2 regions of the Shewanella sp. SM95 genome follow, and region 1 is predicted to be linked to the other one. Evidence: riboswitches for the same ligand, from Rfam matches in the RefSeq annotation. Region 1 holds a riboswitch; the other holds the start of a gene.
What was found. Region 1 has a riboswitch for cobalamin ahead of L5M29_RS17940 (ABC transporter ATP-binding protein). Riboswitches for the same ligand answer to the same signal wherever they lie in the genome.
Positions count from the first base shown of each region.

Region 2: another riboswitch for cobalamin. It lies ahead of L5M29_RS18850 (TonB-dependent receptor); the one in region 1 lies ahead of L5M29_RS17940 (ABC transporter ATP-binding protein).

Region 1 covers NZ_JAKKSE010000019.1:5,776-13,900, forward strand. Annotated here, with positions in the region: gene metH (methionine synthase) at 1-2,073, opposite strand, end outside; gene L5M29_RS17935 (histidine phosphatase family protein) at 2,343-3,068, shown strand; cobalamin riboswitch at 3,290-3,466, shown strand; gene L5M29_RS17940 (ABC transporter ATP-binding protein) at 3,566-4,441, shown strand; gene L5M29_RS17945 (FecCD family ABC transporter permease) at 4,438-5,568, shown strand; gene cobT (nicotinate-nucleotide--dimethylbenzimidazole phosphoribosyltransferase) at 5,777-6,859, shown strand; gene L5M29_RS17955 (adenosylcobinamide-GDP ribazoletransferase) at 6,966-7,754, shown strand; gene cobU (bifunctional adenosylcobinamide kinase/adenosylcobinamide-phosphate guanylyltransferase) at 7,751-8,125, shown strand, end outside.
Region 2 covers NZ_JAKKSE010000021.1:41,539-49,663, forward strand. Annotated here, with positions in the region: gene metE (5-methyltetrahydropteroyltriglutamate--homocysteine S-methyltransferase) at 1-28, opposite strand, end outside; gene L5M29_RS18840 (LysR family transcriptional regulator) at 229-1,134, shown strand; gene L5M29_RS18845 (HDOD domain-containing protein) at 1,215-1,943, opposite strand; gene L5M29_RS18850 (TonB-dependent receptor) at 2,224-4,185, opposite strand; cobalamin riboswitch at 4,294-4,527, opposite strand; gene L5M29_RS18855 (hypothetical protein) at 4,662-6,104, opposite strand; gene rihA (pyrimidine-specific ribonucleoside hydrolase RihA) at 6,339-7,295, shown strand; gene rbsK (ribokinase) at 7,315-8,125, shown strand, end outside.

The sequences.
Region 1 (8,125 bases):
ATCGATAAATTCGGTAATGCCTTTGACGAGCGCATGGGATAAGCGTTGGCTCACTGGCCAGCTGCGCCATTCTAAATCTTCTTTTTTACCCACCTGCGCGCCATCACCGCGGAATTTCTCTGCGATTTCAAGTAACTGCTCGGTATTGCTTGAGCCATCGACTGGGCAAGGCAAGTTAAGGACCACGTTTTCGACCCGCACTTTAAGTTCAGGATCGATATCGTCGTAAATGGCTAACTGGCCCGCGTTGACAATCCCCATGTCCATGCCGACTTTGATAGCGTGGTACAGGAATACCGCGTGAATCGCTTCGCGCACTGGGTTGTTACCGCGGAACGAGAACGACACGTTCGACACGCCGCCCGAAATCATCGCGTGGGGCAGGGTGGCTTTAATCGCTTTAATGGCATCGATAAAATCGACGGCATAGTTGTCGTGTTCATCGATACCTGTGGCGATGGCGAAAATGTTCGGGTCGAAGATGATGTCTTCTGGCGGAAAGCCGACCTTATCAACCAGCACCCGATAGGCGCGGGTACAGATTTCGATTTTACGTGCCTTAGTATCGGCCTGACCTTGTTCGTCGAATGCCATGATAATGGCCGCCGCGCCGTAGCGTTTCACAAGTGTTGCTTGCTCAATAAACTTGGCTTCGCCTTCTTTAAGGGAAATCGAGTTAACTATGCCCTTGCCTTGAATACATTTGAGGCCAGCTTCGATCACTTCCCACTTAGATGAGTCGATCATAATCGGCACGCGGCTGATGTCGGGCTCAGAGGCAATCAAGTTTAAAAACTTGTGCATGATCTCGGCACCATCGAGCATGCCTTCGTCCATGTTGATGTCGATGATTTGCGCGCCGCTTTCGACCTGCTCGCGGGCGACATCGAGCGCCTGCTCAAACTTACCGTCTTTGATCAGCTTTAAAAACTTGGCCGAACCTGTGACGTTGGTGCGCTCACCCACGTTAACGAACAGGGATTGTGCATCGATAGTCAGCGGTTCCAAACCTGCCAAGCGGCAAGCTACCGGAATGTCTGGCAAAATACGCGGGTCGTGACGGCTCACCGCTTCGCGGATCACGCGGATATGTTCAGGGGTACTACCACAACAACCACCGATAATATTGAGCATGCCTTCGCGCGCCCAATCTTCAATCACGTTCGCCATGTCCTCTGGGGTTTCATCATAGCCGCCAAACTCGTTCGGCAGGCCCGCGTTCGGATGCGCCGACACATAACACTCACTGATGCGCGATAATTCTTCCACATACGGGCGCAGCTCTTTTGGTCCGAGCGCACAGTTAAGGCCGATAGATAAGGGCTTGATATGGCGCAGGGAATTATAAAAAGCTTCGGTGGTTTGGCCGGTAAGGGTGCGGCCAGAGGCATCGGTAATGGTGCCCGAGATCATGATAGGCAATCTGTCTTTAGAATGCTGACCAAATAAGTCATCAAACACCGATTCAATTGCAAACAGTGCGGCCTTGGCGTTTAAGGTATCGAAGATGGTCTCGACCATAATGATATCCGCGCCGCCTTCAATCAGCGCCTTAGTGGACTCTCGGTAAGCGCTCACTAACTCATCGAAGCTGACGTTGCGGTAGCCTGGGTCATTCACATCTGGGCTAATCGAACACGTACGGTTAGTGGGGCCTAACACACCAGCGACGTAACGTGGAATGCCTGTGGCAGCAAAGACTTCATCACAGGCTTCACGGGCGAGGCGCGCGCCGGCTAAGTTAATTTCGGCAGACAGCGACTGCATGTCGTAGTCAGCCATGGCAATAGTCGTAGCATTAAAGGTGTTGGTTTCAATGATGTCTGCACCGGCGTTTAAGTAGTCGGTGTGAATTTGTTTGATGATGTGGGGTTGCGACAACACCAATAAATCGTTGTTGCCTTTGACGTCAGTGTGCCAATCTTTAAAGCGTTCGCCGCGATAGTCCTCTTCTTCCAGCTTGTAGCCTTGGATCATAGTGCCCATGGCACCGTCTAAGATCAGAATGCGCTCTGCAAGCTGTTTGCGTATGTCTGCCAATATCTGGCCGGCTTTGGTAGAGGGTATCGTCATAAATAGTTACCTTAAATACAGCTAAGTTAAGTCCAAAAATCGGCCATTGTTATGCTAAGTGCATTTTATTGTCGTCTGCCGACATTTTTTGAATACTTGTTCTTAAAAATTTGTTTTGGACATTTAAACGTATAGACGTCCATAATACGCGACTTATGATTGTCAGGGCAAGATGAAAGTCAAAGGCATTAGGAGCGAGAATCGAGAATCTAGAATTTAAGCCCTCGGCTTGAGTTCCTAGCATCTAGTCCCTAACTAAAAAGGCATATATGAAACAAGTTCGATTGTTATTGTTGCGCCACGGTGAGTGTGAAGGCGGCGCTATTTTGCGGGGTCGTGTGGATGTGCCTTTGAGTAAAAAGGGTTGGCAACAAATGTCGGCAGCAGTTGAGTCACAGGCCAGCGTGTGTAGCGCGATTTATAGCTCGATTTCACGCCGCTGCGCCGATTTTGCCCACGCTTTTGCCGCCGAGCTGCATTCGACGGCGGCACTGATATCTGAGTCAAGGCCATTGCAGGCGCAGTGTTTGTCGGGTTTACAGGAAATTGATTTTGGTGATTGGGACGGTTGTCGGCTCGATGACCTGTATCAACAAGAGGGCGAACACTTAGCGGCGTATTGGCAAAACCCTTGGCAAAATCCGCCGCCCAATGGTGAAACTATGGCAAGTTTTGAGTCGCGGGTGAATGGGACGATTGACCAGATACTCGCCGCCGAGTTTGAACGATTGACCCTTGACTCACATAAAATGGGTAATGAAAACAGTGCCATTAATGAAACCACTGACAATATGCCAGCCACTCAAGTGTGGGTCGTGACCCACGGCGGGGTGATCCGTCACTTAATGGCGCGTGCCTTAGGGGTTGAACGGGCGGTGGGGTTTTATAGTCAACTCGATTTACCCGTGGCGGCCGTGGTGAGCATTAATGTGCTGCAAGATGAACAGGGTGCCTGCTATTGGCGTTTAGATTGGCCGAGTGGGCGCAGGTGTTGAGGCCTTATTTCACGACCTAGGAGTTATGGTGTAGGCGTGATCGTTTGGCGAGAATAAGCTGACATGAAAATATTCTGATTTAAACAGCATTGCCTAATGGGATAGATGTAGGATAATGCTTTTCCCTGACGTTTGAACGAGATAGCGTATTACATGCGCAATGAGTGATAACGTCGCAGAAATAGGTGTTGGGAATAGACTCTCTTTGTTCGAATCGCTCCGTTGTTTTAATTCACAGTGGCGTTGTTAACAAAGAGCATATCAACCCAAACATAATAGGGAATCGGGGAGCTGCTCGTCAGTCAGCCCGAACTGTGCCCGCAACTGTGAGTAGTGAAAAAGATCTCGAATCTTCTTCCCTACAAGTCAGGAGACCTGCCTATTTCTGTTATCGCTGCGTGCAGCCTTAGTTCTCGAGCGGGTGACTCGAGGGAGCAGATGACAATATGCACAACCTTTTTTTATACAGGTTTGGACTTGATAGGAGCGCCGCTTAGGTGAAACTTTCCGCAATCCAAACTAACAGCCCCGTGAATGACACTAACCCGTCATTGAGCCCGTCAGTCGCGCTCAATGTGAGCCAGTTGAGCTGGTGTATCGATGGCAAAACCATTCTTTCCAATATTAACTTTACGCTGCCAACGGGGCAGATGCTGGGGCTGATTGGCCCTAACGGTGCGGGCAAGTCCAGTTTGCTGCGCTGTTTGTATCGGTTTGTTCGCCCGACTCAGGGCAAAATTACCCTTTTTGATCAAGATATTGAGCGCTTGTCGCCCAAGGCGTTTGCCTGTCGCGTCGCCGTAGTGCAGCAGGATACACCGCACTATTTTGACCTCACCACAGAGCAATTGGTCAGCATGGGCTTAACGCCCCACAAGGGCATGTTTGATACCAATTCGAGCTGTGATACTGAGCGTATTGCTAAGGCTTTAGAGAAAGTTGGCTTGAGCCATAAGATGCACCAACAATATGAGCACTTATCCGGCGGTGAAAAGCAACGCGCCTTGATTGCCCGCGCCATAGTGCAGCAGCCGCAACTTTTAATCCTCGATGAGCCAACGAACCACCTCGATGTGCGCTATCAAATTCAAATCCTCGAATTGGTGCGTAGTCTTGGGATTAGCGTGATTGCCTCAATTCATGATCTTAATTTAGCCAGTGCCCTGTGCGACAGTTTGTTGTTGATCCATAACGGGGAAGTCAGCGCTATGGGGACGCCAACCGAAGTATTAACCGAGGCGCGAATTGGCGATGTGTTTGGCGTGTGTGCTCAGGTATCGCCCCATCCACAACATAAAAAGCCCTTAATCAGCTATTTTTATGGTTACCACCATGTAGATCATGGCCTGAACGAGCGAGGCGAGGGTGGATGACTCAGGGGAGTAAACAATATTTCATCTCATATTTGGGGCGTATCGTGACACCGTTGACGAGACAACAACTGATGCTGCTCGTATTAGGTATCATCACTTTGATAACGCCTATTGCCGCGACGAGTTTTGGTGCGGCGAACATCAGTTTTACGGATGTTATTCAAGTATTTATCAATAAAGCGACGAACCTCACTCAAGCCAATGGCATGACTGAGCGCATTGTGATGGAGCTCAGGTTGCCGCGCATTTTACTGGCTTTTGTGGCGGGAGCGGGTTTGTCACTGGCGGGCAGTGTGTTGCAAACCGTGACTCGCAATCCGCTCGCCGATCCCTATTTGTTTGGCATTAGCTCTGGCGCGTCCTTTGGCGCTGTGGTGATGTTGACCTTATTCACTGGCTCTGGATTTTTTGATAATGCGGGCATGGCGGCACATTCTGGGCTTTTTAGCGGTTCGGGTGCCTTGTCTGGATTACTTTGGTTTAGCTTGCCCTTGGGCGCTTTTATTGGCGCGAGTTTGTCGGTGTTGATAGTGCTTGCTTTGTCAGGCTTAGGGCTCAATAGCCAAGTGGAGCGCATGCTGCTCTCTGGTGTGGCGACCTCCTTTATGTTCGGCGCATTAACGAGTCTGCTGCTGTATTTCGCCAGTCCGCAGGCGACAGCCTCTGTGCTGTTTTGGAGTTTAGGCAGTTTTGCAAAGGCCAGTTGGTCCTTGTTAGTACTGCCGACACTGGTGATTGGTGCGAGTTTATTCATTATTTTAGGCATGAAACGGCAGATCATGGCGTTGCAGGCGGGGGATGAAACGGCGCATACCTTAGGGGTGAATGTGCCTAAGCTGCGGCTCAATATGTTGCTGCTCTGCTCCTTGATTACCGCTATTTTGGTGGCTACCTGCGGCGGTATCGGTTTTGTCGGGTTAATGATCCCCCATACAGTACGCATGCTGTTTCCCGGTCGTCAGCCGATTTTATTAACGGCGCTGGTGGGCGGATTATTTATGGTGTGGATTGATGTATTAGCGCGCTGTTTATTGGGGAATCAAGAGTTGCCCGTGGGCATTATCACGGCCGCCATAGGTAGCATGTTCTTTTTGCTGATTTTGCGTAAGCGTAGAGTCATGCCGTAAATACAAGGTCATGCCGTAGGCACCTAGTCAGGACGTAAACCCAGAGTTAAGTCGTCATCTTTGAGTCATGCCGTAAGTGCAGACTGACGGGATAATCAGTATTTCTGTTGATATCCCACCCGCGATTGGAAATGCACAATTGGACATGTTCGTCATAGACGCGGGATGCGTTGTGGTTATTTAATGTAGATTACAAAGTGGAGTGTGGATGTCTCAGTCAGCCGTGTCTTTTCAAATCAGCCCTGTGAGTAAAGCGCAGGATCCGCTGATCCAGCAAAAAATTGATCTTAAGACTAAGCCGCCCGGCGCCTTAGGTCAGCTCGAATCCTTAGCCTTACAGATTGCCCGCGTGCAAGCGACTGATTTGCAACAAACGGATCAGCCACAAAATACTGTGCTCAAAATAGTCCAGCCAACCATGTTAGTGTTTGCGGGTGATCATGGTATTGCCGCAGAAGGCGTGTCGATAGCCCCTAGCGAAGTGACGCGCCAAATGGTGCAAAACTTTGCCCATGGCGGCGCGGCGATTAACGTTTTTTGTCGGCAGGTGGGCTTTACGCTCGAAGTGATCGATTGCGGTATATTAACGCCAGTCGAAGGGGTTGAAGGCATTATCGATCAACGTCTTGGCGCGGGCACAGGGGCGATTCATTTAGAGCCCGCAATGGCGCTGGAAACCGTCGATAAAGGCTTTGCTATGGCGCGTGATTTGATTGAGCGTCACCATCAAGCGGGTTGTAACTTAGTCGCCTTTGGTGAAATGGGCATAGGCAATACCTCCTCTGCTGCGGCCATTATGGCGGCGATCATGCAGCTGGATGTGATTGATTGCGTTGGCCGTGGTACGGGCATTAATAGCGAAACCTTAGAACGTAAACTGATGCTGATTGAGCTCGCGTTATTGCTGCATCAAAGCGCCTTAACTGGGCCTAAGTCAGTGTTAGCTTGCCTAGGAGGTTTTGAAATTGTGCAGATGACGGGGGCTATGTTAGCCGCCGCCGAACGTAAAATGCTGGTGGTCGTGGACGGTTTTATCGCGACAGCGGCGGCATTAGTCGCGGTGCAAATCGCCCCTAATGTGCGTGATTATTTGATTTTTGCCCATCAATCCGATGAGCAAGGTCATCTGCGAATGTTAGAATTTTTGCAGGCTAAACCTTTATTATCCCTAGGGCTGAGATTAGGCGAAGGTACGGGGGCGGCCTTGGCATTGCCGCTTATTCAAGCCTCAGTAAATTTTTACAATCAAATGGCGAGTTTTAGTGATGCGGGGATTGAGGCTGTTGTATGATGTGCTCTGCTAAGTCGCTTATTTTACTTATTTAAAATAATAACTTTTTAGCCAACCGTTTTAATCTTAAACCTTGCAGCAAGTGTTAATTCACTAAGGATGCTTTATGTCAGAACGCGAAAGCTGGCACAAAGAGATAGATTTGTTTTTAGTTGCCATGGGCTATTTTACCCGCATTCCTATGCCTAAGTGGGTCGAAGTCGATAGCGATAAGTTGAATAAGGCCAGCCGTTATTTCGGTCTCGTCGGTCTTTTGGTCGGCCTGTTAAGTGCCATTGTATTTTGGTTGACGCAGAACTGGCTCCCCGCCGGTGTCTCTGTGCTGTTAGCTATGTTGGTTGGCGTCTTGCTCACGGGCGGATTCCATGAGGATGGCCTCGCCGATACCTTCGACGGTTTTGGCGGTGGTTGGACGGCGGAAGACAAGCTACGGATCATGAAGGACTCGCGCCTTGGCAGTTATGGTGCACTGGCATTGATGTTGGCCCTGCTGCTGAAATGGCAGTTGCTCGTCGAGTTGGCACTGTACGATCCTGTGGTCGCGGGCTCGGCGCTTATCGTCGCCCACACTGTCAGCCGCGTGGTATCAGCCAGTATCATCTTTAGTGAAAAATATGTCCGCGATGACGAGACCAGTAAGTCTAAGCCGCTATCGCAACATCAAGGCATTAATGAGCTGCTTATCCTGATCGCCAGCGGCGTATTAGTGCTGTTATTCCTCAAGGGGTTAGCGGCATTGTCATTGCTATTGGTGATGATAGGACTGCGCCGTTTGATCATAGTGATCTTTAGACGCCAGATTGGCGGTTACACGGGTGATACCTTAGGCGCGGCGCAGCAAATATCTGAAATCGTGTGTTATTTTGTATTGCTCGTTGTAGGTAACATACTGTGATCCACCTCGTCCTAGGCGGCGCCCGTAGCGGTAAGAGTCGCTACGGTGAAGCCTTAGTGCGCCAGTACACAGCGCTAGGCTTCGATGCCTGCTATGTGGCAACGGCGCAGGCGCTGGATGATGAAATGGCGACCCGTATCGCCAAACATCAAGCGGGACGAACGGACGATGGTATCGAATGGCAATTGTTTGAAGAATCGCTCGCCCTCACGGCACTGTTAAAGCGCTTAGCAAAACCTGGGCGAGTGATTTTAGTGGATTGTTTAACCCTTTGGTTAACCAATCAATTACTTGCATCCAGCGCCAAGATTGATGATGACCCCGCGCCGACTGAGTGGCATGCGACAGACTTTATACCGTCTGCCAGTTCA
Region 2 (8,125 bases), on a different contig from region 1:
GGGGAAACCCAAGACTATTTAATTGCATACTCTATCTTCCTTTATTTGAGATAAGCCACATTCGGCACTTGCACCCACCAGATTGTTTTCTCTTGGCACTTTTCAGCACTTCAGCCTTGATAAATAACAATGGGCGTCTGGACGTCTAGAAGTTTATTGTGTTAGTCTCTATGCCAGCAACCGAATTGATTTCAAGCACAACATGAGCGAAATTCACTTGGAGTGAACATGATCGAACTAAGACACCTGCGAACCTTAATGGCCCTGAAAGAAAGCGGCAGTTTGGCGGGCGCAGCCAAAAAACGTTTTGTCACTCAATCCGCCCTCTCCCACCAGATTAAGGAGTTGGAGCAAAGGATTAACTCGCCCATTTTTGTGCGTAAGAGTAAGCCACTGTCATTCACCCAAGAAGGTGCACGCCTGTTGCATCTGGCCGAAGAGATTTTGCCTAAGGTGTTAGAAACCGAGACAGATTTGAAGAATGGGCTGGAAACCGAAACTAATCAGTTGCGAGTCGGCATTGAGTGCCATAGCTGTTTTCGCTGGTTAATGCCTGTAATGGAACAATTTAGGCAAGATCATCCAACTGCCGAGTTAGACTTGTCGAGCCGCCACTTGTTCGACTCGCTCAATGCCTTAGAAATGGGTGAACTGGATATTGTATTAACCTCAGATCCTGTGCCTGGGCATTCACTCGCCTACCAGCATTTGTTTGATTTTGAAGTGAAGTTAGTGGTTGCTAAGGATCATCCTTTAGCGAAAGAAGCCTATGTCACTCCTAAGCAATTAGCACACTTGCCTATTATCAGTTATCCAGTGCCGTTGACACGTTTAGATATTTATCGCCACTTTTTAGAACCTGCGGGCATAGAGGCGGGCGAGCAAAAAACCTGTGATTTAACCATGATGTTATTGCAACGCATTGCCTGTAAAGACGGCATAGCCGCACTGCCAAGCTGGTCGATTAATGAAGGACATGGACTGAGTCTCGCTACGGTAAAACTCGGCCAAGAAGGTCTGAAACGACCGCTATTTGGTGCCTATCGCCGCCACAGTGCTAACTCTGCATTGATCCAAAATTGGTTACAACTGGTGGCGAGGGAAGGTTTATCCCGCCAGCAGAAGACGAATTAATGCGGGTGACATAGAGTAAAAAAGCCTGCGAATGCAGGCTTTTTTATTGAGTCAAATGACTACTTCATAGCATCGACAAATTACAGCGGATTCATCAACAATCCACGCATAGACAAGACACGGCGCAGTATCAACCCTGATGAATTAGGATTACGGGTCTGACGCAAATTATGGGCGATCATAAATTCTTGACGCAGATCCTGATCGAGATCTAACGCCTCGAACGCTTCTATGGTTAAGGTCTGTTGTTGATTATCAATCAATGACTTAATCACACTTAAAGGAAATGACTGTTCGGCATTAGCATTTAAATAGGCAAATGCGGTCAGTGCGATAATTTGGCCGAACACACTGAACAGAGCTAAGGTTTGCACTTCGTCAGCATCAACCTCCACACCTTCCATATCCGCTAAGCTATCTACCGCATCCGTTGCAATATCTTCAGTCAGCTTCCAATAACCTTGGACCAACTTTTTATAGGGCTGTGGCAGTTCATCGAGGCGTTCTTTTAAATAGAACGTAAAGGCGTAGCGATAGATATTAACTTGACCTAAGCGGATCAAAGCTTCTTTCAACGAACGAGTTTTGTGATTTTCCACTACAGCAGCCTGTGCGGAATTACTGCGCATAAGCATGTGCGCTGCCAATGCGGGATCGCTCGAGATAATGTCAATCACATTACGAATGTCGCCTTCAGCAAGGATCGCTTTTTTGAGTGGAATTAGAATTCCTCGGCGGCCAATCACTTGCTCTTCGTTCGCTATGATAGCTCTAACTTGAGTAAAAACCTGTTGCTCAAGATCAGTCATAAGACACTTTACACCTGTTTATTAACAATAAGATGATTCGGTTACAGCTCACATCATACCTAAAATACTAAGAATTTCAGCCATAAACAGCAGAGTAAAATATAAATTACTCCTATTTAGTAATGACTGCCCGCTAACACTATAGATAACGACAATTAAACCACTCTACTAAAACGATATTCAAGACTATACCTATTTTAAGATTTATTCTTTGAACTCAGCGTAAAAAATAAAAAGCCAGACTGAGTCTGGCTTTGTTAGTTAGATAGCTCATTAATATTTAGAAGCGGTAGCCCACAGTGAAACGAATATCGCGACCTCGACCAGAATAGTAACTATCCCCCCAATCGCCACCGTAATAACCTGCGCTAACATAATCTTTATCGAATACATTATCGATACGCAGACTGGCAAGCCAAGCATCACGATTATAATTCAAGGCTAAATTACCAAGCACGTAACTTGCTAGCTTATCACCTTGATTAGCGTTATCGCCTTCGATAAAACGATCCCCCGTGTAGATAGCTTCGGCAAATACTTGGAAATGCTCAGCAAAATCCATGCTGACATAACCGCGTCCCGTGTGTTTTGCCACCCAAGACAGCTCTTTGCCATCGTTAGCACCATCGGTAAATTCGGCGTCGGTGTAGTTATATTCCAGCCCGAGTTGCAGCGCTTTAGTCACCTGCCAATCCCAATCGGCACCCGCGCCATAACGACGAGAAGCGTCGGCATTAACGTTTGCGCCGTTGAAATTTCCACCTATGGGTTTAACTGCACTCGAGTCATAAACAATTTCATCCTCTAAATCGAGACGATATAGGCTGACTCGCAGGGTTTGACTAGCGACAGCCCAATCCCAACCCGCCTCATAGGAACGGCCTGTTTGCGGCTTTAAGCCAAATACGCCCGGCGATGTATAAGCTTGCTCATCCACTTTGGCAAAACGGAAGTTATCATCAGCGCGCACATAGAGTCTGTGCTCCGCAGTTGGGCGGTAATTTAAACCCAGTTCGAATGCGTGGGCATTTTCGTCTAAATCCATGCCATTAGGATAGACATTGCCATCGACTAACTCGTCGGTCACCCGCGCATAACGGCCACCCACAACGTAACTTAAAGTATGGCTTAAAGGCACTGTAGCTTGTAGATAGGCGCTTTGCATTTGCTGCACATTACTGCGCGCCATAGTGTCAAAATCAGCCTTGCCACGGCTGATGTCTAAACCTGTGACTAGGCTTAGCTCGCCTTGACGCGTGCTGTAATTCGCTAACGCTTTAGGGCTAAACATTAACAGTGAGCGTGTGTTATGGCTGTTCGCCCCCCAATTAAGAGAAGACACTAAGGTATCGCTGTAATCTAAATCCGCCGCCAGCGCCCAGTTTTGATTAAGCTGATGCTGGTAACCCGTTCGCGCCGCAGTGGTCATCTCGTGGGCATACTCTACCTTATTTGATGAAGCACGGGGATCGTCTTTAAATTGCTTTTCAGTAAGCGAGCCCGGATTTTCACGATCGTTATCGTAGTAGCTGGTTTCAACAAAGAACGAGTCTGTGGCTGTTTTATATTGAATGCGGCCAAGAATAGAGCCGGTTTCGTTGGCATTATGCTGGCGATAGTTGTCACCTTGGTTATAACTACCTGTGAAAAAGTAACGCCAATCTTTGTTGATCGCGCCAGACACATCACCACGACCTTCATAGGTATCAAAGCTACCGCCAGATAACTGTACGCTACCACCTGTATTTTCAGGGGATTTAGTGACAATATTGATCACGCCACCTACCGCTTGATCGCCATAAAGCACACCCGCACTACCCGATAAAATTTCAATACGATCCACTTGATTAAGCGGAATGGCATTAAGGCTAGGCGCTGCGATATCGATATTATTGAGACGACGACCATCAAGTAAAATCAGCGTGTTATTAACGGCAGTGCTGGCGCTAAAACCACGCATAGCAAAGCTAGTTCCAATATTGTTATCCGAAATTTGAATACCGCTTTGACCACGTAAGACGTCGGTCAAATTAGTCGCGCCACTCATTTCAATCGCCGCGGCATCAATCACATTCACATTGGCGGCAATATTTAACGGGGTCTTATCAGAGCGGCCGATCACGACAAGATGCTCGTCGACTTTAGCTGTGCTGGTATCGTCAGCCGCCATAACGGGCGCGATAATTGAAAAACTGCATAGGCTGCCGATCAGCAGCGCGATTTTTGTTGGATTTGTTCCCATTTTACCTTTAACTCCTGCAAGGAAAACGGGGCATTGACGCCACGATACCGTTAATTCAGTCGTAAATACTGACGGTGATTATCGCATTTTGAGATCTGCCCACCGAAATCTCAAAAACACCTTTAGGGCCGGTCTCCGGACTTAGGCTATGTTAATCCATTAAAGTTGGATTAACGCGAGACTGACCTTTCACATTCTGACTTTCGGGTTCTGTCTTGAACACACCAATCAAACGCGGTCGTCTCTCACCTTTTACCGTTGCGGGGGCAGTGCCAGAATTTCACTGGCTTCCCGATTATCTCACGGCTTTCGCACGCAAGCACCACAGAAGGTTGACTCAAAATTAGGTTCAAAGGGCGTACAACCTGTTAACGCCCAACAAGGCTCAGAGCATATCAGACCTGAGCGCGCGCATTATAGACGTCTATACGGATGAAAGTCCATTAATCTCAAGTTAGCGAGAAAACTCACATGAGCTAGAAAACACCATCCCAGTTTTTTGCCGCAGGTTTTGGTCTGTCTTTGCTCAAAATCACCTGACGCTGCTTAGAGGTTTCACATTGGGCAACGGGGGTAAAATCCAGCGGTTTAATCACTAACGAGTCAGCAGGTTGCACTGGCGACTTGTCGAACATTGGCAAATTCATCGACCAAGAGACCAGTTCCCCCTTTTCGCTGATGCCAACATAACCGTCATTTGCGCCATCTAACCAAGTAAGGCGCGGAATACGTGCAATCAACTTCTCCACATTTTCACGGTTGGCGCGATAACCAACAGGCACCACTTTGCCATCGGGACGTGTAAACACAAAGGAGGCAGGCCCTTGGGTAATGATGCTGCCTTCCTGCCAATATTTATCAAGAATCTCTTGGGCATAATGAAACCCAAACATATGAGCGTAATCAGTATCGTCGGCCACTATTTGCGGCACGGCCTTATCCTGCAGTAATAAAAAGCCTGAGCCAATGCTGATAATCTCTTTTACCCCTGTGATATCGGTTTTTTTAATCCAATCGATACCACAGTTAATCCCATCGCCCCAAAAATGTGCATCCCCCGTAGGGCTTAAAATCGCAAAGGCACAATTGTTTGCCGTCATACTCGCCACATCCTTTAAGGCGCTGCGGATCGAGTAAGCATCACTGCGCCAGCCCCAACTCACCACAGTGCCGTCCTTTTTCAAGGCGGCATAGGTGTGTTGAAAATATTCGATCTTCGCTACATCCGTAAGCTGCGGGAGTAACTTTTTCATATTGGTCGACTCTTCAACCTGCCCCCAAATCACCGCGCTACCTTCTTTTTTGAGGGCGACAAAACTGCGTCCTCTGGCGAAGATATCAACAACATCAACTAATTGATCCTGCACATGTAAGCTATTGCCGCCGTAGGGGCCATAACCCCAAGTATGCACCTTGCCATTGGCATCAAGGGCGGCAATGGCCTCTTGATTGGCGAACAATTTGGTAATATTGGTCATGCGGTTTTGTAGGGCTTTGTCGAGGCTATATTTCCCCGCATTGCCCCAGTACACCACAGTGCCATCTTGACGTAGCGCGGCAAACCCGTCCTTAACTGGGACGATTTGCTTAACTTGCTTAAGCTGCTCCGTCACCTCGCGGCTATCACCGCCAGCATAACTGTCACCCCAAGTGATCACCTCACCAGATTGTGTTAACGCCGCAAAGGCCGAACTGTTGTTGACCACAGTCTCGACTGCGGGTAAATCACAGGGAATATGGCGATACTGTGGACTCGGATTTTCCTTAAGTTGGAGCAGTTTGCCGTTATCAAACTGTAGCAATGACTCGTTATTACTTTCCACAACGGCCATAGGTTGAGGATCGCTACAGCCAGAGATCTGCATGGCAACCATGCCCACGAGTAAAACCTTAGGCCAAGTGATTCGATGAGTGAGCATTACTTATTTCCTTATATTTGCTTGGAGATGTCATTCAATGTTGTGCAGCGGACAGAGCGAGAATGGATTTACCTAACATCGCCTAGTGTCAAAAATGGGCAGAATTCTAGCAGCTTGTTGATAAAAAGACGAAAATGCTCACAGTTTACTCTGCAAGTCCCCTCCACAGGCTAGCGCCTAACTGATGGCATGCTATTCTAAGCCCCCATCACCACTGTTTAAAGGAGTAACAGTATGACTCGCCCTATTATTCTGGATTGCGATCCCGGCCATGACGACGCTATTGCGCTCATTTTAGCTCTCGCCCATCCAGAGCTGGTTCCACTTGCCGTCACCACCAGCGCCGGTAACCAAACGCCGGATAAAACGCTCAATAATGCCCTGCGGATCTTAACCTTATTAAATCGCAGTGATATTCCTGTCGCTGGCGGCGCAGTCAAGCCATTAGCTCGCGAATTAATCATTGCCGACAATGTCCATGGTGAAACCGGACTCGACGGCCCTGCATTGCCTAATCCAAGTTTTAGTCCTCAAGCCATTACCGCAGTTGAATTAATGGCGCAGCAAATTCGCCAAAGTCATCAGCCAGTAACCTTAATTCCCACAGGACCGCTGACTAACATCGCCCTTTTACTGGCGAGTCATAGCGAGTTACACGATAAAATTGAGCGCATAGTGCTAATGGGCGGCGCAGCTGGTGTCGGTAATTGGACCCCAGCCGCCGAATTTAATATTTTTGTCGACCCCGAAGCCGCCGATATTGTCTTTAAGTCAGGTATTCCCATCACTATGTGTGGGCTCGATGTGACTCATCAGGCGCAAATCATGGATGAAGACATAGAACGCATTCGCGCGATTCAAAATCCAATTGCTCAGTGCGTCGCCGAATTATTGGATTTCTTTATGATTTACCACAGAGATCCTAAATGGGGCTTTATTGGTGCGCCATTGCACGACCCCTGCACTATCGCTTGGTTGCTTAAACCTGAGCTATTTGAGGCGCAAGATTGCTGGGTAAGTATTGAAACCCAAAGTGAGTTGACCTTAGGCATGACAGTGGTCGATCGCTATCAGCTAACAGGTAAAGCCGCCAATGCGACTGTGCTGTTTGGGATCGATAGGCAAGGCTTTGTCGATTTACTGGTAGACAGTTTACGCGTCTATGATGCAACTTATCTCAATCGCAGATAAAAATAACAGTGAGTCTTCTATGAGCCAGATACTCGTTATCGGCAGTGCAAATGCCGACCATGTGATGAAATTTGAGTACCTGCCCGCTGCAGGGCAAACCTTAATGAGCCGAGATTATCGCCTCGAACTGGGCGGTAAGGGGGCCAATCAAGCCGTCGCCTGCGCGCGCTTAGCCAAATCAGGTTCACGCACTGATTTTATCTGCCATCTCGGCCAAGACAGTATCGGCGATGATATGCGTCAAAGCTGGATGAAAGATGGCATCAGCGCGGAAGGGATCCGCCAAATAGCCGGACTGAGCACAGGCACTGCCATGATTTTTATCGGTGATAACGGTGAGAATACGATTGGCGTTGCCGCAGGTGCCAACGCCAGCCTTTCACCCGATGACTTAGAAGCTCATTACGCCCTGTTTGCTAATGCGGAGTACTTGTTAGCACAATTGGAAACGCCCGCTGCCACAGTGGCAAAGGCGCTGCAAATAGCCAAGAATCTTGGCGTGACGACTGTACTAAATCCTGCTCCAGCGACGGCACTTGGCCAAGATGTACTCAAGTGGGTAGATATTATTACCCCCAATGAAACCGAAGCAGAAGCCTTAACGGGAGTTGAGATCAACCATCTTGATGATGCACAAATGGCAGCGCAACTTCTCCACCAGCAGGGAGTAAAGATTGTGGTCATTACCTTAGGTAGCCGTGGCGCATTTATCAGCAGCCCAGGTTTTAATGGGCTAATACCTGCGTTTGAAGTGCAGGCCATAGACACAGTCGCCGCAGGGGATACCTTCAATGGCGCCTTAGTTGTGGGCTTAAGCGAGGGCATGTCAA